4 regions of the Citrobacter portucalensis genome follow, and region 3 is predicted to be linked to each of the others. Evidence: predicted binding sites of a transcription regulator. Region 3 holds the regulator's gene; each other region holds the start of a gene.
The links. Region 3 encodes CRP, which controls carbon source genes, mostly activating them, when cyclic AMP is high. Its sites were predicted from a motif close to ATGTGANNNNNNTCACAT; they were not measured.
Positions count from the first base shown of each region.

Region 1: a site for CRP is predicted at 1,711-1,728, ahead of uxuA (mannonate dehydratase). Genes of this name have one in related genera too.
Region 2: a site for CRP is predicted at 4,754-4,771, ahead of LY264_RS22745 (YjcB family protein). Genes of this name have one in related genera too.
Region 4: a site for CRP is predicted at 2,646-2,663, ahead of udp (uridine phosphorylase). Genes of this name have one in related genera too.

Region 1 covers NZ_CP092466.1:4,394,250-4,402,023, forward strand. Annotated here, with positions in the region: gene LY264_RS21295 (fructuronate reductase) at 1-274, opposite strand, end outside; gene uxuA (mannonate dehydratase) at 355-1,539, opposite strand; gene gntP (gluconate permease GntP) at 1,801-3,144, shown strand; gene LY264_RS21310 (LutC/YkgG family protein) at 3,194-3,889, opposite strand; gene LY264_RS21315 (LutB/LldF family L-lactate oxidation iron-sulfur protein) at 3,882-5,309, opposite strand; gene LY264_RS21320 ((Fe-S)-binding protein) at 5,320-6,039, opposite strand; gene LY264_RS21325 (L-lactate permease) at 6,621-7,774, shown strand, end outside.
Region 2 covers NZ_CP092466.1:4,702,301-4,710,074, forward strand. Annotated here, with positions in the region: gene ghxP (guanine/hypoxanthine transporter GhxP) at 1-1,274, opposite strand, end outside; gene soxR (redox-sensitive transcriptional activator SoxR) at 1,883-2,341, opposite strand; gene soxS (superoxide response transcriptional regulator SoxS) at 2,428-2,751, shown strand; gene LY264_RS22740 (EAL domain-containing protein) at 2,754-4,340, opposite strand; gene LY264_RS22745 (YjcB family protein) at 4,893-5,174, shown strand; gene LY264_RS22750 (hypothetical protein) at 5,828-6,088, shown strand; gene LY264_RS22755 (M48 family metallopeptidase) at 6,289-7,002, opposite strand; gene LY264_RS22760 (type I restriction endonuclease subunit R) at 7,002-7,774, opposite strand, start outside.
Region 3 covers NZ_CP092466.1:398,921-406,694, forward strand. Annotated here, with positions in the region: gene LY264_RS01840 (putative adenosine monophosphate-protein transferase Fic) at 1-510, shown strand, start outside; gene pabA (aminodeoxychorismate synthase component 2) at 542-1,105, shown strand; gene argD (bifunctional acetylornithine/succinyldiaminopimelate transaminase) at 1,191-2,408, shown strand; gene LY264_RS01855 (YccS/YhfK family putative transporter) at 2,478-4,565, opposite strand; gene crp (cAMP-activated global transcriptional regulator CRP) at 4,617-5,249, opposite strand; gene LY264_RS01865 (OsmC family protein) at 5,558-5,965, shown strand; gene LY264_RS01870 (phosphoribulokinase) at 6,059-6,928, opposite strand; gene LY264_RS01875 (YheU family protein) at 6,982-7,200, opposite strand; partial or broken gene LY264_RS01880 (hydrolase) at 7,197-7,774, opposite strand, start outside.
Region 4 covers NZ_CP092466.1:4,991,866-4,999,639, reverse strand. Annotated here, with positions in the region: gene metE (5-methyltetrahydropteroyltriglutamate--homocysteine S-methyltransferase) at 1-1,618, shown strand, start outside; gene LY264_RS24090 (dienelactone hydrolase family protein) at 1,715-2,521, opposite strand; gene udp (uridine phosphorylase) at 2,787-3,548, shown strand; gene rmuC (DNA recombination protein RmuC) at 3,689-5,119, shown strand; gene ubiE (bifunctional demethylmenaquinone methyltransferase/2-methoxy-6-polyprenyl-1,4-benzoquinol methylase UbiE) at 5,214-5,969, shown strand; gene ubiJ (ubiquinone biosynthesis protein UbiJ) at 5,983-6,588, shown strand; gene ubiB (ubiquinone biosynthesis regulatory protein kinase UbiB) at 6,585-7,774, shown strand, end outside.

The DNA.
Region 1 (7,774 bases), 1.1 Mb from region 3:
GCACGGTGTTGTCCGCGCCTTTTTCCGCCACGGTATACAGCAATTGTTGCTTGCGCAGGTTTTCAATCAGTATGCAGTCATTACCCGGCATCAGGTTAACTTCACAGATACCCCAGTCGCTGTCGGTGGTTTCCAGCAGATGGTGGGTGTACAGCGCCTGATGCGCGCGGTGAAAAGCGCCGCATCCCAGGTGAACAATGCGGGATTGCAGACGAGAGCTGTCCCATGCGGGGCGCGCAACCGGCAGGTTGCTATTGGCAATTGTCGTTGTCATCGTGAACTCCAGATCCCGTCGGAAAGACCAACGGTGAGAAAAGAAAAAAGCCGGCCAGACAGGCGACCGGCAACACTGCTTTAGCGGCTAAAGAAAGCGCGCTGGATAGCCATCTCAACGCCACGCACTTCCGCCAGGCCTTTCAGGCGACCAATCGCGGAGTAACCTGGGTTGGTTTTCTTTTTCAGGTCGTCAAGCATCTGGTGACCGTGGTCCGGGCGCATAGGGATCAGATCCTCTTTGCCCTCGGCTTTACGGCGCTGTTCTTCCTCAACGATCGCTTTCACCACTTCGTACATGTCAACGTCGCCATTTAGATGCGCCGCTTCATGGAAGGTTTTCGGGTTATCTTCACGCAGCGTGGAGCGCAAATGGGTGAAGTAAATGCGCGGGCCAAACTGTTTGATCATGTCGACCAGGTCGTTATCCGCACGAACGCCGTAGGAGCCGGTACACATGGTGAAACCGTTCGCCATGCTGTTGACCGTATCGACCATCCACTGCATATCTTCCACGGTGGAAACAATGCGTGGCAGGCCAAGGATTGGGCGCGGCGGATCGTCCGGGTGTACCGCCATGCGCACACCGACCTCTTCTGCTACCGGAATAATCGCCTTCAGGAAGACGGCAAAATTCTCACGCAGCGCAGCTTTATCGATATCCTTATAGCGTTCAAGATGCTGGCGGAACTGGTCGAGCGTGTAGCCCTCTTCCGCGCCCGGTAAACCGGCGATGATATTGCGGGTCAGACGTGCTTTGTCTTCTTCGCTCATGGTGGTGAAGCGTTCATTCGCCTGCGCAATCTCTTCGGCGGTGTAGTCCGCTTCCGCGCCCGGTCGTTTGAGGATATGCAGCTCAAAGGCGGCAAATTCAATTTGATCGAAACGCAGCGCTTTGGAGCCGTCCGGCAGGACGTATTCCAGGTCGGTACGGGTCCAGTCGAGAACCGGCATAAAGTTGTAGCATACGGTACGAATGCCGCACTCGGCCAGGTTACGCAGGCTTTGCTGGTAGTTGGCAATCCACTGCTGATAGTTGCCGGAACGGGTTTTAATGTCTTCGTGGATCGGTACGCTTTCGACGACCGACCATACCAGGCCCGCCTGCTCAATAATGGCTTTGCGTTTCAGGATCTCATCAACCGTCCACACTTCCCCGTTCGGGATATGGTGCAAGGCAGTGACAACGCCCGTTGCACCCGCCTGACGCACATCCGCTAAGGTGACCGGATCGTTAGGACCATACCAGCGCCATGTCTGTTCCATGTTTTATTCCTCGTTTACGTTATGGACTCGACGATATGGCACATAAATTCCTCCTTTTGGTATTACATGTCAACCTGAAGCGATAAATTGGTTAACCAAATCACGATATCTGCTGACCATACCGCTAATTAACGGCCATACAACCCAGTATTAATGTAAACATGTAACGCAATGTGACATCCATCGCATCATAGGTTGACCAATATCTGTAACATCTCAACCAAAATCATAATAGTTCAACCAAAGTAAGGTAGACGTTATATGCACGTTCTCAATATTCTGTGGGTTGTATTCAGCATCGGCCTGATGCTGGTGCTCAATTTAAGATTCAAGATAAACTCGATGGTCGCTCTGCTGTTGGCGGCACTCTCGGTCGGTATGCTGGCGGGAATGGATTTAATGGAACTGCTGCATACCATGAAATCCGGTTTTGGCAGCACGCTGGGTGAGCTGGCGATTATCGTGGTATTCGGGGCCGTCATCGGTAAGCTGATGGTTGATTCCGGGGCAGCGCATCAGATTGCCCATACGCTGCTGGCGCGACTCGGTCTACGTTACGTGCAGCTGTCGGTGATCATTATTGGTCTGATCTTCGGCCTGGCGATGTTCTATGAAGTGGCGTTTATTATGCTGGCACCGCTGGTGATCGTCATTGCCGCGGAAGCGAAGATCCCGTTCCTCAAGCTGGCGATTCCTGCGGTTGCCGCCGCCACCACCGCCCACTCACTGTTCCCACCGCAGCCGGGTCCGGTCGCGCTGGTTAACGCCTACGGCGCTGACATGGGCATGGTTTACATCTACGGTATCCTGGTGACCATTCCAAGCGTGATCTGCGCCGGACTTATCCTGCCGAAATTCCTCGGCAACCTCGATCGTCCAACGCCGTCATTCATGAAGGCCGACGTACCGGTTGACCAGAACAACCTGCCGTCCTTCGGCGTGTCTATTCTGGTGCCGCTGATCCCGGCGATCATCATGATATCCACCACCATCGCCAACATCTGGCTGGTGAAAGGGACGCAGGCGTGGGAAGTGGTCAACTTCTTAGGCTCCTCGCCGATTGCGATGTTTATCGCCATGGTTGTCGCCTTCGTGCTGTTTGGTACCGCGCGCGGTCATGACATGCAGTGGGTAATGAACGCCTTTGAAAACGCGGTGAAAAGCATCGCCATGGTGATCCTGATCATCGGCGCGGGCGGCGTACTGAAGCAAACCATTATCGATACCGGCATCGGCGATACCATCGGCATGCTGATGTCACACGGCAATATTTCTCCCTACATCATGGCGTGGTTGATAACCGTGCTGATTCGTCTGGCAACGGGTCAGGGCGTGGTCTCAGCCATGACGGCGGCGGGGATTATTAGCGCAGCAATCCTCGACCCGGCAACCGGTCAACTGGTGGGCGTCGACCCGGCGTTGCTGGTGCTGGCAACAGCGGCTGGCTCCAACACGCTGACCCATATCAACGATGCTTCGTTCTGGCTGTTCAAAGGCTACTTTGATCTGTCGGTGAAGGATACGCTGAAAACCTGGGGTCTGCTGGAGCTGGTAAACTCCGTGGTTGGCCTGATAATCGTGTTGATCATCAGCATGATTGCATAACGTTGATACCGCTCTGGCCCACAGCGCCAGAGCGGTTTTCCATCCTGCCTCAACAATCCTCAATAATCAGATATACCGCCTTCACCGGACCATGCACCCCAACCACCTTGATAAGCTCAATATCCGCCGTCGAGCTGGGTCCACTGATGATATTAATGCACGATGGCATACGCTCACCGGCCTGTGCTTTCTGATGCAGTTTTTCTGCCAGCTGCGCCACGCGCGGCAGAATGGAGCTTTTACGCAGCACGAAAATCGAGGACTCCGGCAACAGGCTCAGGGAGCGCCCGCGCTCCGGTGCGGAAAACAGCACCACGCCGCCGGACTCGGTCAGGCCATATTCGGCATACACCACGCCGACTTTCGCCTGCTCGGCCTGGGTAATATTTTCGCTACCACGCGCCGGATCCCAGACCACGGCGTTGCATTCCTGCTGCAAGCGTTCGGTGATGCCCAGCTCCACCAGCCGGCTGTCGCCGCTCAGCACCACCGGCTGCTGACCCAATTCTTCGCACAGGCGCAGCGCCGCGTCTGCGGCCTGGTCCTCGCTGGTCAGTTCGCAGCGGGCCAGCATCACTTCGCTGGCAAACTGGATAAACGCAGAGCAGCGCTGCTCGGGGCTAAACTCGGTCAGGCGCTCGTTGGCATAGTTGTTAACCGGTGCGGCATCCGCTTGCGGTTCGAAGCGCAGCGGGCGACCCAGCGCCTGGGCGATGGTGTTTAAAAACGCGGTACGGTTATCCATTCTTTTTCTCCTGCGCCTGATGTTTCTTAAACCAGCTGCGGAAGCTCTCGCCGTCAGCATCAGGCAGATCGCGCGCCTCCATCCAGTCACCAATCGCACCAACCTTGAGCGGGGTTTTGCCGCCATTGATAAACCAGCTCGCCGCATGCGCGCCCGCCATCATCCCGACTTTCCACAGCCCCGGATGGCTATTGGCATAGGCGAACATCTTGATCGCCCGTCGCTCGGCTTTCGGCGTAATGCCCTCCTCGGCCATCACCCGGCGATGACGCAGGATCAGTTTTGACAACGGAATACGCACCGGGCAGACGCTGTCACAAGCCGTGCACAAAGAACAGGCGTACGGCAGGTCTTTAAAATCTTTATAGCCGCCGAGCAGCGGAGAAATCACCGCGCCGATAGGGCCGGGATAGATAGAGCCATAGCCGTGTCCGCCGATGTGGCGGTACGCCGGACAGGTGTTCATACAGGCTCCGCAGCGGATGCAGCGCAGCACATCGCGAAACTCTGAGCCCAGCACCTGCGAGCGACCGTTATCGACAATCACCAGATGGAACTCTTCCGGTCCGTCAACGTTGTCCGCCTCACGCGGGCCGGTCAGCCAGGTGTTGTAGCCCGTCAGACGTGCGCCCACGGCGCTGCGCGCCAGCATGGTAATCAGCACATCCACCTCGGCAAAGGTCGGCGCGATACGCTCCATGCCCATCACCGCAATGTGCGTTTTCGGCAGCGTGGTGCACATGCGCGCGTTGCCTTCGTTGGTCACCAGACACACCGAGCCGGTTTCCGCCACGGCAAAGTTACAGCCAGTAATACCGATTTCGGCACTGAGGAAATCCTCGCGGATCTTCTGACGAATGAACAAGGTCATAGCTTCCGGGGTTTCCGGGCCGTCATACCCCAGACGTTCGTTCAGCACGCGGCGGATCTGGTAGCGATCTTTATGAATCGCCGGAACCACGACGTGCGAAGGCGGATCCTGATCCAACTGCAGGATATATTCCCCGAGATCGGTTTCGATCACCTGGATTCCGGCATCCTGCAACACATGGTTGACGCCGATTTCTTCGGTCACCATCGACTTGGACTTCACCACCTTCTGCGCATTTTTACTCTGCGCGACCTGCAAAATGTAGCGAGTTGCATCTTCTTTGGTTTTGGCGAAATAGACGTGTCCGCCGTTTTCCGTCACTTTCTCGGAGAGTTGGTACAGGTAAGCGTCGAGGTTGCTCAGAACGTGATCGCGGATCTGGCTGGCACGATCGCGCCAGTCTTCCCAGTGGCCTAACTCATCGACCATTCTTTGCCGATTCGCGCCGATACGCTCCTGCGCATTAGCCACGGCTTTGCGCATAATCGGATCTTCTATCTGCTGACGAATACGCAGTTTAAATTCTACATCGCTGGTTTTTATCGACATCTCTTTCCCCTCAGCGGCTCATCAGCACTTCAGCAATATGCATCACTTTGACCGGCTGGCCTTCCCGTTGCAGTCGACCGCCAATGTTCAGCAGGCAGCTCACGTCTGCGCCAATCAAAAATTCCGGCTTTGCGTCCATCAGATGTAAGACTTTCTCTTTCACCATCTCACCGGATATCTCGGCCATCTTGACCGAGAACGTCCCGCCAAAGCCGCAACAGGTATCCTGATCGGCAAACGTCAACAGCTCCAGTCCGCGCACGTTTTTCAGCAGCGTAAGCGGCTCTTCCTTCACCCCCAGTTTGCGGGTCAAGCTACAGGAAGGATGATACACAGCGCGGCCCTGCAGGCTGGCACCAACGTCCACCACACCCAGTTTGTTGACGATAAAGGAGGTGAGATCCTGCATACGCGCGGAAACTTTCTCAGCACGCAGCGCCCATTCCGGTTCATCGGCCAGATACGTCGGGTAGCTTTTTACCGCGTAGGTGCAGGAGCCTGCCGGAGAGATAATCGGGTAGTCGTTGTCTTCCAGCGCGGCGATCAGGTTTTTCATCCCGGGGATCGCCTCTTTGATGTAACCGCTGTTGATGGCTGGCTGACCGCAACACCCTTGCTTCTCGGGGAAATTAACGCGACAACCCAGTTTTTCCAGCAGCAATACGGAGTCTCGTGCCATCCGTGATTTCAGTGCGTCACCAATACAGGTGACAAAGAAATTTACATTCACAATAACTACTCCATTGCTTCATTTCTGTTTATTGCGCTTGATATCGCGATATCAAGCAAAGATTCAGCTGTATTTCACGCCCAGTTTTTGTATTTGCTTGTTTTACTAATGTCTGGGTTCATTATGATGCACGGATCGTTTTCCTTTGATAGCGACTCTCATCTTCTTATATAAGGACAATCGCAAATGTCTGTATTTTCATTTGTATGACAAAACCAAATAATCCACTAATCAACATGCATATGCAATACCCATGTTTATTTATTTCGGACTTGCTCACATTTTTATATTGAAAACAACTGTGTTATTAACACCTTATAAAATAGTTTCGAATGATTACTACCTTCGTCACTACCATTATTAAAAATGTTATTAAATAACCACTTATGGGTATTCACCTTGCTCTTAAGTATATTTACATGGCATTGAATTTTAATTAAAAGATTACAATAGTTACAAAACCACAAATCATAATTACTTTATTCACTGAAGCGATTCAGTTTACATATTTTATTTACACGGCAATGTAGCCTTCCCGCCATAAATATAAATCAGGTTTAATGAACCAATCAGGAATAGCAATGAACGAATATTTTATGTTTGCCCTGGCACTCTCTCCTTTACTACTTATGGTATTTTTAATACTGAAATTAAAAATGCCCATCCATTATTCCGTACTGATTTCTTTGGTATTCACCGCTGCACTATCGGCAATATTCTGGGAAATGCCCGTACAAAATCTGAAAGCCGCGATAGGCTATGGTGCACTGAAGGGGTTATGGCCGATTGTGATTGTGATCCTAGGCGCTATTTTCAGTTATAACGTCATGCAGGCGACCAAAGCGCTGGATATTTTGCGCGATATTCTCGCCAGCATTAGCGAAGATAAGCGTATTCAGGTGCTGCTGATTTCATGGTGTTTTGGTGGATTTCTTGAAGCCGCAGCGGGCTATGGCACGGCGGTCGCTATTCCGATCGGCATTCTTATTGCGCTGGGATTCAACCCGCTGAAGGCTGCTATTGCTTCTCTGGTGGCGAATACCGTTCCCACCGCATTCGGCGCGGTCGGGATCCCGGTTTCTATTCTGGCAGAGCAGGTTAATCTGCCGGTTTATACCTTAGGCGGAACCATTATTTTGCAGCTCGCGCTGTTTAATATCCTGCTGCCGTTTGTGATTGTCTGCATTATTGGCGGCGGCCTGAAAGCCATTCGTGGCGTATTTCTGATCACGTTGATTTGCGGCATCACCACGCTGGTTCCGCAATATTTTGTCGCCATCCATCTTGGCGCGGAATTACCCGCTTTTGCCGGTAGCCTGGTCAGCCTGTTTGCCGTGGCGATGGTCAGTCGCCTGCGCAAAGGGAAAACCGATCCCGAGTGGCGCATTGAGGTCAGCCATACCCGCGAAACCACGCCACGCTCGGCAAAAGTGCTGTTCCGCGTGGGCTCTATCTATCTGTTTATTTTTGTATTTATCCTGCTGTGTTCGCCGCTGTTCCCGACAATAAAAGGCGCGGCGTCCCAACTGGCTTCGGTGCTGCATTTCACGTTGGCTGACGGCAAAACGATGGCACTGAAAGTTGAATGGGTGACCACACCAGGGATGCTGATCATCTTTGCGACCATTATCGGCGGTTTTATTCAGGGAGCGTCCGCACGCGGGATGCTGGAAGTATTTATCAAAACGATTTTCCAGCTTAAAAACTCTATCGTCGCAATTATGGCGATCGTCGC
Region 2 (7,774 bases), 820 kb from region 3:
CATTCACCAGAAACGATGCGGCCAATTACCAGGGTAGCAAAGCCAATCATGATGCCGGTAACGATGTTACAGGTCAGCACGATAAATACGGCCGTAACCAGTCCTGCCATTGCGTCGACAAAGTCAGCGAAATCGATTTTCGCAACATTGCTCAGCATCAACAGACCCACATACATCAGCGCAGGTGCCGTTGCGTACACAGGTACAAGATAAGAGAGCGGAGAGAGGAACAGAATCAGCAGGAACAACACGCCAACGGTGATCGCTGTCAGGCCAGTTTTACCGCCTGCCGCCGTACCCGCTGCGGATTCAATGTAAACCGCCGCCGGAGCTGCACCCACCAGACCAGAGAACACACTGCTCAGGGAGTCAGTGGTCAGCGCCTTGCCACCGTCGATAATCTGTCCGTCTTTATCCAGCAGATTCGCCTGTCCGGCTACCGCGCGGATGGTTCCGGTTGCATCGAAGACAGCGGTCATGACCAGCGCCAACACGCTCGGCAGGACAATCGGGTTCAGTGCCCCCATGATATCCAGGCTGCCGATCAGCGAATTGCCGTTTTCATCACTCAGAGACGGCATGGCAAAAATGCCGGAGAAATGCACGGCCGGGTCGAAAATCAGACCAACCACAGAAATACCGATAATGGTCAGCAGAATGCCACCCGGTACTTTCAGTTTTTCGAGGCCAATAATCACCGCCAGACCAATTAACGACATAATGACCGGGAAGGTATCGAAGTCACCCAGCGCAACCGGCAGGCCGTCCAGCGGGTTCTTAATTACCAGACCGACACCGTTTGCCGCAATCAGCAGCAGGAACAGGCCGATACCAATCCCCGTACCATGCGCAACGCCCTGCGGCAGATTGCGCAGGATCCAGCTACGGATACCGGTCGCGGAAATGATGGTAAACAGGACACCCATCAGGAACACCGCACCCAGCGCAACGGGCACGCTAATATGTTGGCCCAGCACCAGGCTGAATGCGGTAAATGCGGTCAGAGAAATGGCGCAACCAATTGCCAGCGGCAGGTTTGCCCACAGGCCCATCACAATAGAACCGACGCCCGCGACCAGACAGGTCGCCACAAATACAGCAGCAGGTGGGAACCCGGCTTTACCCAGCATCCCCGGAACCACGATAACGGAGTAGACCATGGCCAGGAAGGTCGTTAATCCGGCAACGACTTCCTGACGAACGGTACTGCCGCGGAGCGAAATTTTAAACCAGGCGTCGAGTGAACCGCCGGTACGCGCTGAAGGCGTAGACATAGAAAACATCCCCTGAGAGTTTATTTTTTCGTCATTATGCGTGCTGGACAATCCACTGCCTGCTAAACGTTTTCTCCATGTGCCAGGTTTGCGTCAATAGGGGTGTCGCAAAAAAGCAAACGTTTAGCTCCGCGCATAAAAAACGGGTGGTAAAAAAAAGCAAACGATTATCCAGCGATCATACGCTGGTTTTCAACTGAACTTTGCCGCTTTTTACTCATTTCTTCTTATAACGCGCAAGAAATAACCAGTCGATGCGCAAACGTTATCGTCAATGCGCAATTTGGCAACAAATTTCGCGGAGTTATTACAATATCGACGTGTTTATTTCGCGCAACTCGCGCAAGAAAACAGGTGCAGATGCGTAAAATTTTTTGGCTAAAAAATCACCATTTCACTGGCAAATGGAGGGAGGTGGCTTACACTTACATTATCAACACAGGCCGGAACCTCCCCTAATGTGCTCGACTGAGGGGTGTTGATGTCGGGGGAAACCCTCCCGTGAACCAGCGGGATAGAGTGAAAGACAAAGACCGGAACCAAACTAAAGCGCCCTCTGTGGCGCTTTAGTTTTATATCCTTCATACCCGTCACATATTTTAAACCAATTAATCATCTTCCAGCAGGCGCGCTCCGGTCCCCTGCTCGCCAAGCTGATCGCCAGGGTTACGCAACGGGCAATCGCTACGTGACAAGCATCCGCAACCAATACACCCATCCAGCTCATCACGTAGCGCCACCAAAGTATGGATGCGTCGGTCCAGTTCTTCACGCCATTGCGAAGAGAGCTGCTTCCACTCTTTGGCACTAAGCGAATGCCCCTCAGGTAATACCCCTAACGCGTCACCGATCGTGGCCAGCGGGATCCCGATGCGTTGAGCAATCTTGATTATCGCGACGTAACGCAACACATCACGTTTGTATCGGCGCTGATTGCCGCTGTTGCGCATGCTACTGATTAACCCTTTGCTTTCATAGAAATGCAGGGTCGATACCGCCACGCCGCTACGTTTGGCGACTTCACCTGGTGTGAGCAGCGCTTTTATCCGGGGTAATTTCTTTTCCATAAATCGCTTTACCTCAAGTTAACTTGAGGAATTATACTCGCCCACAGACAAAACGACGAATCGAATACTGAGAAAGAGGCAGCCCTATGTCCCATCAGCAGATTATTCAGACCCTTATTGAATGGATTGATGAACATATCGATCAACCGCTGAACATTGAGGCGGTGGCGAAAAAATCAGGTTACTCGAAGTGGTATTTACAAAGAATGTTCCGCACGGTGACGCGCCAGACCTTGGGTGACTACATCCGCCAGCGTCGGCTTTTGCTGGCCGCCGTTGAACTGCGGACAACTGAGCGACCTATTTTTGATATCGCGATGGATCTTGGTTATGTGTCGCAACAAACCTTCTCGCGTGTGTTTCGCCGCGAATTTGATCGTACTCCCAGCGACTACCGCCATCGTCTGTAAGATTATTGCCCGCTCTGCGTCAGTATGGCGGGCGACCGTTGTATCCAGTGCATGAACTCCTGCGGCGGCAGCGCCTTCGCAAAATACCAGCCCTGACAATACTGTACGCCGCGTTCAAGCAGCCATTCGATTTGCTCCTTCGTTTCCACCCCTTCCGCAATCGTCTTCAGGTGTAAGCTTTGTGCCATCTCAATAATATGTTCGGCAATCAAGTGACTGGTGCTGTTAGTGGACAACGTGCTAATAAACGATTTGTCGATCTTCAGGATATCGACATTCAGCGCTGACAAATTATGCAGATTGGAATATCCCGTGCCAAAATCATCAAATGCCACTTCATAACCCGCTTTGCGGAACGCCTGGATTACGGGGGTCATTTTATGTACATCTATGAACCCACGCTCGGTCACTTCGACTTTAATTTGCTGGGCCGCCACGGAGTACTCACGATTTTTGTCGTTAATCAGAGCAATCAATCGGGATGAATGAAAGTCAGAAGCGGAAAGGTTAATCGATATAGAAAGCTGAGGATGCGCCGAAAGAAAATACCCCAAATCGTTGAACACCTCTTCAACGACATAATCCGTGATCCGCTCAATCATTCCCTCTTTTTCAGCCAGCGGAATAAACTCCGTCGGGCTCATCACCTCACCTTTACAGCCCGGCCAGCGCAGCAGAGCTTCAGCACCAACACATTGCCCATTCTTAATATCAATAATCGGCTGGTAATGCAGGCAAAGCTGACGTTTTTTGATCGCGCGTTTTAGCAAACGCCGAGGGGATAAGTATTCCTGGCGCGTGCGCCACCACATTAGCAATATCAGGATGCTGCAGATAATCCCGAAGGGGATGGTTAATACCGCCTCGTGATAGAAAATCTGACTTACTCGGTTGTCTGAGGTCGACACAATAATCGCAATTGGACGTTTTTCAGAATGCACGATGGTGTAGAAGCGATCGTCTTGTTGAAAGGTCGAGGCTTCACCGCGTATGAGCGGCGCGAACTGCGCAATATTTGCCGCTTCGCTGGCAGAGAAAAACGTATCTGTTACTGTGTCATACACGCCCCAGGAGAGATCCGGATCATCTGACATGACTTCGCTGTAGGACAATGGATTGATGACTGCGACGTAGTTCCCGCGTTGCATGTACGTCATTCTGTAGCCAGCGAAAAAAGGGGTATCGCGGTAGTAATAGATGGCGATATCCGGCGTACGTTTATAGTCAGGTGTCGGCATAATATAAGTAACAGGCGGCGTCATAGACGTAGAGCACAAAAAATGATCGCCCTGCGCATAAATTAGCTCACTGATATATAAACGACCGCGAATAATATTTAGCATACTTTTCTGATGTGCCGGGGTACACATCTTACCCTGATACAACTGGGCCATATCACGCGCCAAATCAGCTTGTAGGATCACCAATTCTGTTTTATTTAACACCAGTTGAGCAAAAGAGCGGAGTTGGCTATGGGTTTCGGTCATCGCCCGGATGTGCGCAAACCATATCGCCAGCACCACGGGGAACAATACCACCATGAATGTTCCCAGGAACTTCAGCATCTTGCGTCGCGCACTGTGATTCATGTCAGCCCTATTTCCCTGTTTCGTATATGCCAGAACCCATCAAGGCAGGATGCTATAAACACCGACTGATTAAGTTGCATGAATCTATCAGTATTAGCAACAGACTTCTCTATGTAAAAGTCTGATAATAGTTGATGATGATATTATTTTTCCGTAAGGCAAACTTAAAGTTATGCTTATTTCATAACGTTATTATCCCCACGGAGTAATTTTTTATGAGCATTATCCTGGCTGCATTTAAGAAATTCATTAAATTTTTTTAACGTTTAATTTAGGATAAATATAACAAGTAGATTAAATGTATGTTTAAAAGATGGTTATTTATTATCAACTCTTCATTAAACAAAACCACACATTTAGAGTGGTTATAAGCCTGCAAAAATAACGGCCAATACTGGTGAACAAACGACCAGATGTGATATAGTTCACAAAAATCATGTAACAGAAACAATGTTTCATTCATGTTATTGCCCGTCGATAGCCAGAGTATCACACCCTCGGTGAACACCCCCGCGCTGTCCTGGGCATCCAGACTTTCTGAGGACGTTTTTCATGGCGACAATAACAACTGGCGTGGTTCTTCTGCGGTGGCAACTACTCAGCGCGGTGCTGATGTTTTTAGCCAGTACGCTCAATATCCGTTTTCGTAAATCAGATTATATTGGCCTGGCCGTCATTAGCAGCGGTTTGGGGCTGGTTTTTGCCTGCTGGTTTGCGACTGGATTGCTCGGCATAACCCTGGTGGATATGTCCGCTATCTGGAAGAACATTGAAACCGTAATGGTTGACGTGATGAGCCACACACCGCCAGATTGGCCGATGGTGTTGAACTGATAACAAAATTGCATATGGCTACCCCAGTCTTGAGGTAGCCATTATTTTCAGCGTAGCGCAGTGGGATTAGAACGGTAGTTCACATAACACAACGCAAAAACATCTCAAGCCACTGAAAATATTGACTTTTACTGTAACAACAACCCAATCTTGTTAAGTTAAGCTCAATATTGTCAACATTCTGGGCTAGTGCTATGGGATTGCTACCCGCTAAACGTAAAGATAATAACTTGACACTTTCAGCGACAGCACCCGTTCAACAAAAAACCAAACGGGGCTTGGAGTACCCGGTTGGTCATGCCTCTCTCCAATGATTATGTAAGAGTACCCTAGAGGGATTGTCTCCTTAGGTTAATATATTGCTGTTTTGGGCCAGCTACCATTATAGCCAGCAAGCGCTGACGATAAGTAAAGAGTACAACAGACGCCCAGACGAGTAAAACTCTGTAATTGCCCTTTTGGGGTGAAAAAGATTCCATGTTAGGGAATAGAGTAAAAGTATGCTGATTCGATGGTAAGTGGGGTAACAAGCTTTATTCAGCCAAGGAAAAATTGGTTTTACTTCTCTTTGATGGTTAAAATACCCACACATACTGTTCTAGGAAAAACTTTCACATGTGAAAGTTTTTCAGCTCAACCCAAAGGCCGAAAAAATGAGCAGAAAATTAGAAGATATCATTGCAGAACAACCTCAAGAGCTCGTTGATTCCGCAAAAGAAATCGCTTCGAGGCAGCTAATCCATATCCATTTAATCGAGTTACTAGAACGTATCGGGGCTGATGCAGGCTGCCACATTGATAACTGCACAATCGATAGCCTACAGAGACTGAAGCAGCTTGTTGCATCAGCAGGAGGAAAACTTCGCCTTCATGTCGATCTACCGGATGGTTCAAATCACGGTTTTAAGCTGTGACCCTAGAACTTTCACATGTGAAAGTTAATACTACATTTAGTTTAACTACCAGTCACATATAAGTCTGACACGGAAAGCTAGCCCCTAAAAGGGTGCACTCTGATTTATGTGAACACCCAGAATTTCACACGTCGAGCTCTGTTTTGTGTTCATAGTGGCTTCTTTATGAGCACCAAATTACACGCAAAATACGTAAATCCTTAATAAATCCAACTGTTGTGTGCTAAAGGCATTCGGTTTAACAAATCACGGCGCTCTCGCCAATCAGGCAGTAATCTATCCATGTGCGCCTTAAATTGCTCATTATGATTACGCTCTAGCAGATGCACCAATTCATGTACCAATATGTACTCTAGACATTCGGGAGGCTTTTTCGCGAGCTCTAAATTTAGCCAAATGCGCTTTGCCTTAATATTGCAGCTACCCCATTTGGTTTTCATCTTTTTGACTCCCCAATCGGCAGCTGTAACGCCGATCTTGTCCTCCCAAACAGGCAGTAACTCAGCGATTCGCGCTTTAAGTGCATCTCGATAATATGAGTTCATTACCAGCGTCTTGTTCTCAAGCGTTGTTGCGGGATTGACATATAAATGCAATCGACCACGACCTAGCTTGATTTCATGCTTTCCGGAACGCTCAATAAGATTCAGACGATAACGCCTGCCCCACAGGTAATGACATTCACCGCTAACCATTGCTCGATCAGATTGGCGAGGTTGTTTGGCAAAATCACTCTGCTGTTTCTTGATCCAAGGAATGCGGCTGATCACTGCCATACGGATTGCGGTTTCTGTCATAGATTCAGGAGCAGAAACACGCACACGCCCATCAGGTGGCAACACGCTGATATGAAGGTTTTTAATTGCCTTACGATTTAACTGCATCGCAATAGAACCAATTTCTACCTTAGGCATCAATGGTACTCTTTTTGCGCTTTTGCCAATTCCATTACACCCTGAATATCCACATCATACCCCGTCGTTTCTTCTCGCACCGCATTGGCAATTTCTCGCTCCTTAAAGCGATCTCCCACCCAATCCGCTTTTTTGGTATAACGAATGGCACTATCTATTTTGGTAGCCAGCACTTCATCTTGACCAAAATTATCGTAAAACGCGCGTTTTGGATTAGAGTCCATCGATGGCGGATAGTTAGCCGCTGTCTGCTCCGGACGTATAACCTTACGAGACAACTCGCGGATTTTTTCCAAATACTCTTGATATTCAATCGCTTTTTGGCGACGAAGCTCAATCAGCTCATCCAATAACACCGACATTTGCTCGTAATACTTAGGGTTAACCGGGTTTTCATCAACGATGGTTTTACGCACGTTATTTTCGATGGTTTCGGCCATGGCTTCCTGATTCTTACGAATACTTTCAGGCAAAGCCTCCACGGCATCAGCACCTTTTTCGACAATGAGCTCAATAAGCCCCAGCTCTTCAAAATCCATCAGTACTTCGCTGTCATCCGCACGAATATACATATCTAACAAGTGGCGCATGGCAGGCTCAAAGCGTTTCATTTCTACCAAATCGCCACTGGCCAGTTTTACTTCGTCACGGACTTTTTCAAAATGAGCAACTTCTGCTCTTATCAAGTCTACATCTTGCGCAGAATAGCCTGCATCAGGCATTTCATTGGCGATATTGGCGAACGCACGCAGCAGTTTGGCAACGTTCTGAT
Region 3 (7,774 bases):
TTAGCGCAGGCGGCTTATGAACTGACAGCACTGCGTGCGGCGACTATCGAATTGGGGCCGCTTAAACGGGGCTTACCGCACCTGTGCGCCATTCATCGCCAGCTGTATCGGGATATTTTTGACTGGGCGGGACACCTGCGTGAAGTCGATATTTACCAGGGCGATACTCGCTTTTGCCACTTCGCCTATATCGAGAAAGAGGGCAATGCGCTGATGCAGAACCTGGAAGATGAGTCCTGGCTGGTGGGAATACCGGAAGACAAGTTTGTCGATCGTCTTGCCCACTATTATTGCGAAATCAATGTGCTGCATCCGTTTCGCATTGGCAGTGGCCTGGCGCAGCGTATTTTCTTCGAACAGTTAGCGATTCATGCCGGGTATATGCTGAGCTGGGATGGCATTCCGGTTGAGGAGTGGAATCAGGCTAATCAGAGCGGGGCGATGGGTGACCTGTCTGCACTGCGGGCGATATTTCGTAAAGTGGTAAGCGAAGCCCCGGAAACTGAGTAGAATAGCGCGGTTCTTATGTACCGGAGCCGCCATGATCCTGCTTATTGATAACTATGATTCTTTTACCTGGAACCTGTACCAATACTTCTGCGAACTGGGCGCTGATGTCCTTGTCCGGCGCAACGACGAGCTGACGCTGGCGCAAATCGACGCGCTGAACCCGCAAAAAATCGTGATTTCCCCTGGGCCATGCACGCCGGATGACGCCGGTATCTCACTGGATGTTATTCGTCATTTCGCCGGTAAGCTCCCCTTGTTGGGTGTTTGTCTTGGCCACCAGGCGATGGCGCAGGCCTTTGGCGCGAGTGTGGTTCGGGCGGCTAAAGTGATGCACGGTAAAACCTCGCCGATTACCCATAACGGGCAGGGCGTTTTTCAGGGACTCGCCAACCCATTAACGGTAACGCGCTACCACTCTCTGGTGGTTGCCCCTGAGACGCTTCCTGAGTGCTTTGAGGTGACAGCCTGGAGTGAAACGCAGGAGATAATGGGCATTCGTCACCGCGAGTGGGATATGGAAGGGGTACAGTTTCACCCGGAGAGTATTCTCAGCGAACAGGGGCATCAGCTGCTGGCTAATTTTCTCAATCGCTGATTTGTAGTTGCTATTCAGTGATTTTTTATTCATATTTTGTGATTATAATTTCACTGGCGTTTCTGCTTAACAGGGTGGTAATGACATGGCAACTGAACAAACTGCAATTACGCGCGCGACATTCGATGAAGTGATTCTGCCGATTTATGCACCGGCTGAGTTTATCCCGGTAAAAGGAAAAGGGAGTCGAGTGTGGGATCAACAGGGCAAAGAGTATGTTGATTTCGCGGGCGGCATTGCAGTGACCGCGTTAGGGCATTGCCATCCGGCACTGGTTGAGGCGTTAAAAACCCAGGGCGAAACTCTGTGGCATACCAGCAACGTTTTCACCAACGAACCGGCGTTGCGCTTAGGCCGTAAAATCATTGATGCGACCTTCGCCGAGCGTGTGTTGTTCATGAACTCCGGTACCGAAGCCAACGAAACCGCCTTTAAGCTGGCGCGCCATTATGCCTGCGTGCGTCATAGTCCGTTCAAAACCAAAATCATTGCCTTCCATAATGCGTTTCACGGCCGTTCGCTGTTTACCGTGTCCGTTGGTGGGCAGCCGAAATACTCCGACGGCTTTGGGCCAAAACCGGCGGATATCATCCATGTCCCGTTTAACGATCTGCATGCGGTCAAAGCGGTGATGGACGATCACACCTGCGCGGTGGTCGTTGAGCCTATTCAGGGAGAGGGTGGCGTCACTGCGGCTACGCCGGAATTCCTGCAAGGTTTGCGTGAACTTTGTGACCAGCACCAGGCGCTGTTGGTATTTGATGAAGTGCAGAGTGGAATGGGGCGTACCGGCGATTTGTTTGCCTATATGCACTACGGCGTGACGCCGGATATCCTCACCAGCGCGAAGGCGCTCGGTGGCGGCTTCCCTGTAAGCGCGGTGTTGACCACTCAGGAGATTGCCTCCGCGTTCCACGTGGGTTCGCACGGCTCCACCTACGGCGGTAACCCGCTGGCCTGCGCGGTAGCGGGAGCAGCGTTTGATATCATCAACACGCCGGACGTGCTGGGAGGCATTCAGGCCCGGCGTCAGGCGTTTGTCCAGCATTTGCACAAGATTGATCAACAGTTCGATATTTTCAGCGATATTCGCGGCATGGGGCTGCTGATTGGCGCCGAGCTGAAACCGCAGTTTAAAGGCCGGGCGCGCGATTTCCTCTATGCCGCCGCGCACGAAGGGGTGATGGTGCTGAACGCCGGGCCGGACGTGATGCGTTTCGCGCCGTCGCTGGTAGTGGAGCAGGCGGATATCGATGAAGGAATGCAACGTTTCGCGCAGGCGGTAGCGAAGGTGGTGGGCTGATTGCCGGATGGCGTACAGGGTAAGCTGTGATTCGTAGGCCGGATAAGCGTAGCGCATCCGGCAAATCTCTTAACCTTTCATGTCCCGTAGTCGGCGGCTCAGCCAGATCCCGTGGTGCGGTCGCTGACGCCATGCTACCGACGAAATGGTATGCATGGTGTTCAGATGCCCAAGAACCCGCTGCAGATGCTGCTCAAGGGTGCTTAACGGACCATGGGACAGCATCTCTGGCGCTTCGAGAATATTCACATCTCCCGAGCTTCCCGGCCCATCATATTCCAGCCGCTGCTGACAGCGCTGGAGCGCAATTTCGCAGGACTCCAGATACCGCTGCGCCAAATCCGGCGTCAGCATCGTATGTTCCCTTGCCAGCGTGGTCATCGCGTTGATGTGTTCAACGATGAACTGGCTGTGCGTGACCCACAGTTTCATGTCTGCAAGGTAGTGCGAGTTAAATCCCGGCTCCTGCATTGCCTGGTTCAGCGAGTTGAACAGCGTGTTTTGCGTCTGGTTGACGCGCATGCGTTGATACGCCAGCGGCGTGGCCTGTGGATCGTTGCTGAGGATCAGACGAATTGCCTCCTGGTCGGCTTCTAACGCATCGTGGGCGTTCTTACGCAGCAGACCGCTCTGCCACTGTGGCCACAGCCAGAGCGTGCCGCCAAAGGCGATTAAGCAGCCAATGACCGTATCGACAAACCGCGGCACGATAAACTCTTCCCCATTCAGCGTCAGTAGTTGCAGGGTGTATACCGCCGTTACCGTAAAACCGACGGTAGCCCAGCCGTAGTTTTTACGGATGATCAGATAGCTCACCAGGGTGATCAGCAGCATGGCCGCCAGCGTGAAACCTTCGGGAATATGAAAGTGCAATGTGACGCCGGCAATAACCAGTCCAACGAGCGTACCTACGGAACGGTGTAAGATGCGCACCCGGGTCGCCCCGTAGCCATTTTGCGTAACAAACAGGACTGTCATCAAAATCCAGTAAGGCTTTGGCAGGTGTAAAGCGCTGCCCATCAGGCTGGCGATACTCAACATAACGCTGATGCGTCCGGCATTGCGCAGCGCTGGGGATTTCAACGACAGGTAGTTTTTCAGGGCAGGGATCAGTGGCAACCGACGCTGCTTGTCAGCCATTAAGTCACGGGCATACAGCGGGCGCTGGGTCCGTAGCACGCGGGCAATACGGCTGAAGTGCCAGTAGCAAAATTGCCCCACCGGATTGTCCGGATGCTGCCTGGCGATTTTCTCCAGCGTGCCAATCTGCTTTTCCATCGAGAAACGGGTCGGCAAGCGGTGATACAAAATATCATCGGCCAGTACCCGAAGGCGTTCGGCGACGGTTCGCGCGTTCCAGCGAATTACCTGCTCCGCGTGGCTACGCTCAACCAGTTTTTGCACTTCTTCTGGCTGGTGGAGGCTAACGGAAATATGCTCCTGTAAATCCAGCGCCTCCTGAAAGGCACGCAGCAGGCGTTTGTATTCGTTGTTGTGATGTGCCGACAGCATATGCATTTGCTGATAGCACTGGGTAATCAGATCCACCGCCTTTTGTTGGCGAACCAGCAGGGGAGGCAGCGCTTTTTCTGGGTCGGCATGCTGGGTCAGCATGCTGTACTTGGCTTCACAGTAATCGGCTAATTCACGGTACAGCAAGCTGAGCGATTCGCGGAGCGGTTGCTCGCGCCACATCCAGAACCAGAACCAGTTGAACAGGCCATACCATAACGTGCCCAGCGCGTAGATCAGCAGCGGCTCCCAGACGGGCATATTCCCGGCCAGGCTGAGCGTGAAAATCGCCGCGATAAGCGAGGCTGGCAGTAATCGCGCATGCAAGGGGCTTAGCTCGGCGGTTACGCCAAGAATGAGCGTCAGGCCGGTGAGGATCAATGGTAGCGGTATAGTTTGCGCAAGCAGTAGCTGCATGATCAAGCTGCACCCGGCAAACAGCGATGCACCAATGACTAAGCGTTTGAAAAAGCGCTTGTGCGGGGTATCAAGACCGGCAATGTTGCAGCAGGCAGGGACGAGGGAAAAGAGAAGCCCCAAATGAAGCTGACCGATGATCAGACCAACAGCCACAGGTAAACATAGCACCAGCGTTTGTCGTAGTGCGTAGTTGATCTCTGGGTGGTATATCAGTCTTCGCCACATCGGAGTAAACAAAAGTGGCGCATTACTGGGTAACGCGCCACTTCGATGGGGTTAACGCGTGCCGTAGACGACGATGGTCTTACCGTGTGCGGAGATCAGGTTCTGATCTTCCAGCATCTTCAGAATACGACCGACGGTCTCACGGGAGCAGCCAACGATCTGGCCGATTTCCTGACGGGTGATTTTAATCTGCATGCCGTCCGGGTGGGTCATCGCATCAGGCTGTTTCGCCAGATTCAGCAGAGTCTGCGCGATACGACCGGTTACGTCGAGGAAGGCAAGGTTGCCCACTTTTTCAGACGTGACCTGCAGACGACGAGCCATCTGAGAAGACAGGCGCATCAGAATATCCGGGTTGACCTGGATTAATTGGCGAAATTTTTTGTAGGAAATTTCAGCGACTTCACATGCGGTTTTGGCACGTACCCAGGCGCTACGTTCCTGACCTTCTTCGAAGAGGCCTAATTCACCAATAAAATCGCCCTGATTCAGATAAGAAAGGATCATTTCTTTCCCTTCTTCATCTTTGATCAGCACTGCCACGGAGCCTTTAACGATGTAATACAACGTTTCCGCTTTTTCACCCTGGTGAATCAGCGTGCTCTTCGATGGGTACTTATGAATATGGCAATGAGACAAGAACCATTCGAGAGTCGGGTCTGTTTGCGGTTTGCCAAGCACCATGCGCGGTTATCCTCTGTTATAAGCTGTCTCCAGAGCCAGAAAACGACGCTGCCTCTGGGTTTGCAAAAATATGCTTCCCGCTACCTGGGAAAGGGGCTGTCAAAAATATACTGCAGCCTGTAATGTGATGTCCTCTGCATACATGCAGTACGTCAATGTATTACTGTAGCATCCCGTCTGTTTTAGCATAGCTTTCGCCGTGTGTCTCCTGGTGTCTCGCTTCAGCATGACGCAGGTCGCCTTCCGTTGCGAGAATTGTTATGTGCGCGTAATCTGTCAGGAAAATTGAAACATTGGAGTTACGAAATATGCAAGCGCGTGTAAAGTGGGTTGAGGGGTTAACCTTCCTCGGTGAGTCCGCCTCTGGCCACCAAATTTTGATGGACGGTAACTCCGGTGATAAAGCGCCGAGCCCGATGGAAATGGTATTAATGGCTGCCGGCGGTTGTAGCGCAATTGATGTGGTATCGATCCTGCAAAAGGGTCGTCAGGATGTGACCAACTGCGAAGTGAAACTGACTTCAGAGCGTCGTGATGAAGCGCCGCGCCTGTTTACCCACATCAACCTGCATTTCATCGTAACGGGTAACGATCTGAAAGATGCGTCAGTCTCCCGCGCCGTCGATCTTTCAGCGGAAAAATACTGCTCCGTGGCGTTGATGCTGGAAAAGGCAGTGAATATTACCCATTCCTATGAAGTGGTTGCTGCTGCGTGATGTCATGCCTGATGGCGTTTCACTTATCAGGCCTACAGGATATAAACACGTAGGCCGGATAAGGCATCAGCCGCCATCCGGCAAAAGACCACATCACTCTATCTTCTTACCTTCCATCAGTCGCTGTACCAGCGGCAGCATAATCAATTCCATCGCCAGACCCATCTTGCCGCCAGGTACGACTAACGTATTGATATGGGAAATGAATGATCCCTGCAACATGGCCAGTAACCACGGGAAGTCGATCCCTTCCAGGTTACGAAAATGAATCACGACAAAGCTTTCATCCAGTGATGGAATGCTCTTAGCGGCAAAGGGGTTGGAGGTATCGACGGTCGGTACGCGCTGGAAGTTAATATGCGTCCGGGAAAACTGCGGCGTGATGTAATTGATGTAATCGTCCATTGAACGCACCACCGAGTCCATCACCGCTTCACGCGAATGTCCACGCTCGCTGGTATCGCGGGTCAGCTTCTGGATCCATTCCAGGTTTACGATAGGTACCACGCCAACCAGCAGATCGACATGCCGGGCCACGTTTTGCTGCGGGGTGACAACACCGCCGTGCAGCCCTTCGTAGAACAGTACATCCGTCGGTTCAGGCAGCGGCTGCCAGGGCGTGAATGTCCCCGGAACCTGGTTCCACGGTACGGCCTCATCGTAAGTGTGCAGATATTTTCGCGACTGGCCTTTGCCCGTCTGACCGTATTCGATGAAGGTTTGTTCCAGCAAGCCGAAGTCATTAGCTTCGGGGCCAAAATAGCTGATATGCCGCCCGGCATCGCGCGCTTTGCGAATCGCCATGTCCATTTCCGGACGGGTATAGCGATGAAAACTGTCACCTTCCACCTCGGCGGCGCGCAGATTTAACTGCGCGAAAATTTTACGAAACGCGAGGCTGGTGGTGGTGGTCCCCGCGCCGCTGGATCCTGTTACCGCAATCACCGGATGTTTGGCAGACATAACAACTCCATGAAATGGTTGTAATTATAGTAAAGTCGGCCGGCGGCTACGGATTACTCGTGAATCTGCTTCCTCGGCATAATGTTGACCGTTTCATGCAGTTCAGACCACACCAGCACGGCTTCACCTGATTGTAGTTGGCGTTTGACGTCGGCGACTTTTTGTTCGAGCGAGCGTTCATGTTCACCATAATCGGTGCCTTCGCGCAAGACAAAGCTTTCAATCAAATTGTCCAGCGCGTCCGGGGAGATATCTTGCCAGGGGATAATCATGATGATGCCTCCAGATACGTTGTCAGCCAGTCCGGGATTCTTGATTCCAGCCACATCACAGGACGGCGCACCGTGCCACCTATAAATCCGACGTGGCCGCCGTGTTCAGTAAGCTGGTACTCCACCTGTGAGGGCAGATTTTCCGGTTTCGGGATCACATGATGATCCATAAACGGATCGTCTTTCGCATGGATAATCAGCGTTGGTTTGGCTATCCGATTGAGCAACGGCATGGCGCTGCACTGGCGGTAATAGTCTATAGCATCGGCGAAACCGTGGATTTTGGCGGTGATTAGATCGTCAAAATCGCGAATGCGGCGTAAAGATTTCAACTGGGCCAGACTCACCGGCAACGAACCTGGATAAGCTTCAAGCTTCCGTGAGGCATTGGCTTTCAACAGATTGAGCAGGTAGCGCTGGTAGACCCGGGAGAAGCCCTTGTCCATATGGTAGCTACAGGCTTCGAGCACGAAAGGTGCAGAAACGATAACCGCCGCATCTATCGGAATATCGTTGCCTTCTTTTGCCAGCAGGCAAGCCAGCATGTTTCCACCGAGTGAATAACCTACCGCCG
Region 4 (7,774 bases), 530 kb from region 3:
GGAATTGCCGCAAGCGTGGCTGGACGCCTTCAAACCAGCTTATGACGCGCTGACGGGTCAGGTGAAGCTGCTACTGACCACTTACTTCGAAGGCGTAACGCCAAACCTGGATACCATTACCGCCCTGCCGGTACAGGGGCTGCACGTTGACTTCGTGCACGGCAAAGATGATGCAGCCGAGCTGCACACGCGTCTGCCAGCCGACTGGCTGCTGTCAGCGGGGCTGGTGAACGGCCGCAACGTCTGGCGTGCCGATCTCAGCGAAAAATACGCACAAATCAAAGATATCGTCGGGAAACGTAACCTGTGGGTGGCTTCTTCCTGCTCCCTGCTGCATAGCCCAATCGATCTCAGTGTGGAAACCCGCCTTGATGCAGAAGTGAAGAGCTGGTTTGCCTTCGCGTTGCAAAAGTGCGGCGAGCTGGCGCTGCTGCGCGATGCGTTGAATAGCGGTGATACGGCAGCAATTGTCGAGTGGAGCGCACCGATTCAGGCTCGTCGTCACTCTACCCGCGTACACAACGCCACAGTGGAAAAACGTCTGGCGGCAATCACCGCCCAGGACAGCCAGCGCGCTAACGCTTACCCGGTTCGTGCCGAGGCGCAACGTGCCCGCTTTAATCTGCCGGCATGGCCGACTACGACTATCGGTTCATTCCCGCAAACCACAGAAATTCGCGGCCTGCGCCTGGACTTCAAAAAGGGCAACCTGGATGCTGGTAACTATCGCACTGGAATTGCGGAACATATTAAACAGGCGATTGTTGAACAGGAACGTCTTGGTCTCGACGTGCTGGTACACGGTGAAGCCGAGCGTAATGACATGGTCGAATACTTTGGCGAACACCTGGACGGCTTCGTCTTTACCCAGAACGGTTGGGTGCAGAGCTACGGCTCTCGCTGCGTGAAGCCGCCGGTGGTGATTGGCGACGTCAGCCGCCCGGAAGCGATCACCGTGGAGTGGGCGAAATATGCCCAGTCGCTGACCGACAAACCGGTAAAAGGCATGCTGACCGGTCCGGTGACCATTCTCTGCTGGTCATTCCCGCGTGAAGACGTGACGCGTGAAACCATCGCGAAGCAGATCGCGCTGGCGCTGCGTGATGAAGTGGCGGATCTGGAAGCGGCGGGTATCGGCATCATCCAGATTGATGAACCGGCACTGCGCGAAGGTTTACCACTGCGTCGCAGCGACTGGGCGGCGTATCTGGAGTGGGGAGTGGAGGCCTTCCGCATTAACGCGGCGGTAGCGAAGGATGAAACCCAGATCCACACCCACATGTGTTATTGCGAGTTCAACGACATCATGGACTCCATTGCGGCGCTGGATGCGGACGTGATCACCATTGAAACCTCGCGCTCTGATATGGAGTTGCTGGAATCGTTTGAAGAGTTCGACTATCCGAATGAAATCGGGCCGGGCGTATATGATATTCACTCGCCGAACGTTCCGAGCGTGGAGTGGATTGAAGCCCTGTTGAAGAAAGCTGAGCAGCGCATTCCAGCAGAACGTCTGTGGGTGAACCCGGACTGCGGCCTGAAAACCCGCGGCTGGCCGGAAACCCGTGCCGCGCTGGCGAACATGGTCAAAGCGGCGCAGAATCTGCGTCAGGCGTAATTCGGTGCCCGGGAAGCGCTGGTGCTTACCCGGGTTACAGGAAATCGCAATAGTTGTAGGCCCGGTAAGACGTCGCTGCCACCGGGCAATTAACGTTTATTTCTTCCCACCGTATTGCACGAACCACTCCAGCATTCTCTGCCAACCGTCTTTCGCGGACTCTTCGTGATAGCTCGGGCGATAATCGGCGTTGAACGCATGTCCGGCATCGGGATAGACCACGATTTCCGCTTTAGCATTGGCGGCGCGTAGCGCCTGGCGCATTGTTTCAACGGTATCTTGCGGAATGCTGGTGTCCTGGCCGCCATAAAGCCCCAAAACGGGGGCGTTAAGATCGGTTGCGATATCAACGGGATGTTTTGGCGAGTTGAGGGTTTTGTCACCCACCAGTTTGCCATACCACGCCACGGCCGCTTTTAACTGCGGATTATGTGCGGCATACAGCCAGGTGATGCGTCCACCCCAGCAAAATCCGGTGATCATCAACTGGTGCGCATCTCCTCCGTTGCGGGAGGCCCAGCTAGCGACGTGGTCCAGATCGGCCAGTACCTGAGAGTCAGGCACTTTGGCGACAAGGCCACTAAGCAGCGTAGGGATATCGGCAAAGTCATTGGGATCGCCTTCGCGAAAATAGAGTTCTGGTGCGATAGCCAGATACCCTTCCAGAGCCAGACGACGGCAAACGTCACGAATGTGCTCATGAATACCAAAAATCTCCTGCACGACAATGACTACGGGCAGCAGGCCATCAGTCTGTTTTGGTCGTGCGTGATACGCTGGCATATCATCGCCTTGTGAAGGTATAGACGTTACACCGGCGATAATTGCATTATCCGGGGTGTGAACCGTGGTAGACGTCGGTGGAGATACAGCAGGTGCAAAGCCAGATTGTCGTGTTGTCATGGTATTCTCCGTACCCTTAAATATTCAGCAAAAAAGCGCATTGTTAACTATAGACACATGCAACGAACCACATTGCCTTAAACGGTCTATCTTTTGTGCAGGGCTTACTTATATCGCATCATTTATGTGATAAAGATCACTATTTAATGGTAATCGAATGCAATTGATTTACATCATAGTGATGACTGTCACGAAAATATGTTTATGCCTTCGGTAAAGTATGTTTTTGCTTCTTCTGACAAAACCGATTCACAGAGGAGTTTTTATGTCTAAGTCTGATGTTTTTCATCTCGGCCTCACTAAGAACGATTTACAAGGGGCTACGCTTGCTATCGTCCCTGGCGACCCGGAGCGTGTGGAAAAGATCGCCGCGCTGATGGATAAGCCGGTTAAGCTGGCATCTCATCGCGAGTTCACCACCTGGCGTGCTGAGCTGGATGGTAAAGCCGTGATCGTTTGCTCTACCGGTATCGGCGGCCCGTCCACCTCTATTGCCGTAGAAGAACTGGCACAGCTGGGCATTCGTACCTTCCTGCGTATCGGTACGACTGGCGCTATCCAGCCGCATATCAACGTGGGTGATGTACTGGTTACCACTGCGTCTGTTCGTCTGGACGGTGCAAGCCTACACTTCGCACCAATGGAATTCCCGGCCGTTGCGGACTTCGAGTGCACCACCGCGCTGGTGGAAGCGGCGAAATCTATCGGCGCCACCACTCACGTGGGTGTTACTGCGTCTTCTGACACCTTCTACCCAGGCCAGGAGCGTTATGACACCTTCTCTGGTCGCGTCGTGAGCCGTTTCAAAGGCTCAATGGAAGAGTGGCAGTCTATGGGCGTCATGAACTACGAAATGGAATCTGCTACGCTGCTGACCATGTGCGCAAGCCAGGGTCTGCGTGCCGGTATGGTCGCAGGTGTTATCGTGAACCGTACTCAGCAAGAGATCCCTAATGCGGAAACGATGAAACAAACGGAAAGCCACGCGGTGAAAATCGTGGTAGAAGCCGCGCGTCGTTTACTGTAATTCTCCCTTCTATTCAAAAAGGCCGACGCGTTCGGCCTTTTTATTTTGCGTAGTGCCTCGCAGGAAATTCCTTTTAAACTGGACGTTTATACAGCACAATTCTATTTTGAGCGGGTAAGTCGTTGCTGTAAGGGGGCGTTGTGGATATTTCAATTATGATGAGTGCCATGTTGGCGTTAGCCGCAGGGCTACTGGTAGGGTGGCTGGCGACAAAAGCACGCGCCGATCAAATCCGTGCCGACCTCATCGAAGAGCGACGTGAACTGGATATTGCGCTAAGCGCCGCTCGCCAGCAGCTCTCGCAGGAAGCTCACTGGCGTGATGAGTGCGAACTACTCAATAACGAATTACGCAGTCTGCACAGTATCAACACCTCTCTGGAAGCCGATCTCCGTGAAGTCACTACCCGGCTGGAAGCAACGCAACAGCATGCGGAAGATAAAATCCGCCAGATGATCAACAGCGAACAGCGTCTGAGCGAACAGTTTGAAAATCTGGCGAATCGTATTTTTGAGCACAGCAACCGCCGTGTTGATGAGCAAAATCGCCAAAGTCTGAACAGCCTGCTTGCGCCGCTTCGTGAACAACTGGACGGTTTTCGTCGCCAGGTTCAGGATAGCTTTGGTAAAGAGGCGCAAGAACGCCATACCCTGGCACACGAAATTCGTAATCTCCAGCAACTGAATGCGCAGATGGCGCAGGAAGCGGTAAACCTGACGCGGGCATTAAAAGGCGATAACAAAACGCAGGGTAATTGGGGAGAGGTCGTACTCACGCGGGTACTCGAAGCCTCTGGTCTGCGTGAGGGTTATGAATATGAAACCCAGGTCAGCATCGAAAACGACGCCCGTTCGCGAATGCAGCCTGATGTCATCGTTCGGCTACCGCAGGGTAAAGATGTGGTGATCGATGCGAAAATGACGCTGGTCGCCTATGAGCGCTATTTTAACGCAGAAGATGAATACACCCGCGAAAGTGCATTGCAGGAGCACATCGCCTCGGTGCGCAACCATATTCGACTACTGGGGCGCAAAGATTATCAGCAGCTTCCTGGGCTGCGTACGCTTGACTATGTGTTGATGTTTATCCCCGTTGAGCCCGCTTTTTTGCTGGCGCTCGACAGACAGCCCGAACTGATTACCGAAGCGCTTAGAAATAACATTATGCTGGTGAGCCCTACCACGCTGTTGGTGGCATTGCGCACGATCGCCAACCTGTGGCGCTACGAGCATCAGAGTCGTAATGCGCAACAAATTGCCGATCGGGCCAGCAAACTTTATGACAAGATGCGGTTGTTTGTGGATGATATGTCGGCAATAGGTCAAAGCCTGGACAAAGCCCAGGACAACTACCGACAGGCGATGAAAAAACTCTCTTCCGGTCGTGGAAATGTCCTGTCGCAGGCAGAAGCGTTTCGTAGTTTAGGCGTGGAAATTAAGCGCGAGATAAATCCTGAGCTGGCTGAACAAGCGACTACACAGGATGAAGAATACCGCTTGCGCTCGGTCCCTGAGACGCAACAAGATGCGTCTTACCCCGAGGATGAAGCGGCAAATCAGCAATCAAACTAGTCCATTTGGGGTAGTTGAACCCGGCAGAAGGGTAGGGCAAATTGGCCCAATCTGTTACACTTCTCGAACATTTTTTGGATGAGCAGGCACTGAGATGGTGGATAATTCACAAGAAACGACGCACTTTGGCTTTCAGACCGTCGCTAAAGAGCAGAAAGCTGACATGGTGGCCCACGTTTTTCATTCTGTGGCGTCTAAATATGACGTTATGAATGACTTAATGTCATTTGGCATTCATCGTTTGTGGAAGCGCTTCACCATTGATTGCAGTGGCGTGCGTCGCGGGCAAACCGTTCTCGATTTAGCAGGCGGTACCGGCGATCTGACGGCGAAATTCTCTCGCATGGTTGGTGAAACCGGCAAAGTTGTGCTGGCGGATATCAATGACTCAATGCTCAAAATGGGTCGCGAAAAGCTGCGTAATATTGGCGTGGTAGGTAACGTTGAGTACGTTCAGGCGAATGCGGAAGCATTACCTTTCCCTGACAACACGTTTGACTGCATCACCATCTCTTTCGGTCTGCGCAACGTAACGGATAAAGACAAAGCATTACGCTCCATGTACCGCGTATTGAAGCCAGGCGGACGTCTACTGGTGCTGGAATTCTCCAAACCCATCATCGAACCGTTGAGCAAAGCCTACGACGCATACTCTTTCCATGTTCTGCCTCGCATAGGTTCAATGGTAGCAAGCGATGCGGACAGCTACCGTTATTTGGCGGAGTCCATCCGTATGCATCCCGATCAGGACACCTTAAAAGCAATGATGCAAGATGCCGGGTTCGAAAGCGTTGATTACTACAACCTGACAGCAGGTGTCGTTGCGCTGCATCGTGGTTACAAGTTCTGACAGGAGAGTGGGGATGCCTTTAAAACCCTTAGTAACCGCAGGCGTTGAAAATCTGCTCAACACCTTTCTGTACAGTTCTCCTGCGCTGAAGTCAGCCCGAACGCGTTTACAGGGTAAGGTGCTGCGTGTTGATCTCAAAGGATTTTCAACACCGTTAGTCCTGGTATTTAGCGAGCGCCAGGTCGATGTGCTGGGGGCATGGGAAGGCGAAGCCGATTGCACCGTAATCACATATGCCAGTGTGTTACCGAAATTGCGTGATCGACAGCAACTCACCACGCTTATCCGCAGCGGTGAGCTGGAAGTCCAGGGCGATATCCAGGTAGTACAGAACTTTGTTGCGCTGGCCGATCTGGCGGAGTTGGATCCTGCAGAACTGTTAGCACCCTATACCGGCGATATCGTCGCGGAAGGGGTCAGCAAAGTCTTGCGTGGTGGAGCGAAGTTCCTGTGCCATAACTTTCAGCGCCAGCAGCGCTATGTCGCCGAAGCGATCACTGAAGAGTGGCGCATGGCTCCTGGTCCACTAGAGGTTGCATGGTTTGCTGAAGAAACAGCAGCCGTTGAGCGCGCGGTTGAATCTCTGGCCAAACGGCTGGAAAAACTGGAGGCCAAATGACGCCAGGTGAAGTACGGCGCCTTTATTTCATCATTCGCACTTTTTTAAGCTACGGTCTTGATGAACTCATCCCCAAAATGCGAATCACGCTGCCGCTTCGGTTGTGGCGTTACTCGTTGTTCTGGATGCCCAACCGACATAAAGACAAACCGCTGGGAGAAAGGCTGAGACTGGCTTTACAGGAACTCGGCCCGGTGTGGATCAAATTTGGGCAAATGCTCTCTACCCGTCGTGACCTTTTCCCTCCGCACATCGCCGATCAGCTTGCGCTATTGCAGGATCGGGTTGCCCCGTTCGATGGGCTTAGAGCGAAAAAACAAATCGAAGAGGCTATGGGCGGGCTGCCCGTTGAGGAATGGTTTGATGATTTTGAAATCACGCCACTGGCATCTGCGTCTGTTGCTCAGGTCCACACTGCGCGATTGAAATCGAATGGCAAAGAGGTGGTGATCAAAGTTATTCGCCCGGACATACTTCCGGTCATCAAAGCGGATTTAAAACTGATCTACCGCCTGGCTCGTTGGGTTCCTCGTCTGCTGCCAGATGGGCGTCGCCTGCGACCAACAGAAGTCGTCCGTGAATATGAAAAAACGTTGATCGATGAACTGAATCTGCTGCGCGAATCGGCGAACGCCATTCAGCTACGACGTAATTTTGAAGATAGTCCGATGCTGTACATCCCGGAAGTGTATTCCGACTACTGCAGTCAGAACATGATGGTGATGGAGCGCATTTACGGCATCCCGGTTTCAGATGTCACCACGCTTGAGAAGAACGGCACCAATATGAAACTGTTGGCCGAGCGTGGTGTTCAGGTCTTCTTTACTCAGGTATTCCGCGACAGCTTTTTCCATGCGGATATGCACCCCGGGAACATTTTTGTCAGTTATGAGCACCCTGAAAACCCGAAATACATTGGTATTGATTGTGGGATTGTGGGCTCTTTAAACAAAGAAGATAAGCGCTACCTGGCTGAAAACTTCATTGCGTTCTTTAACCGCGATTACCGCAAAGTTGCTGAACTGCACGTGGATTCTGGTTGGGTTCCGCCGGATACCAACGTAGAAGAGTTTGAATTTGCCATTCGTACCGTGTGCGAGCCGATTTTTGAAAAGCCGCTGGCGGAGATTTCCTTTGGTCACGTGCTGTTGAATCTGTTCAACACTGCGCGCCGCTTCAATATGGA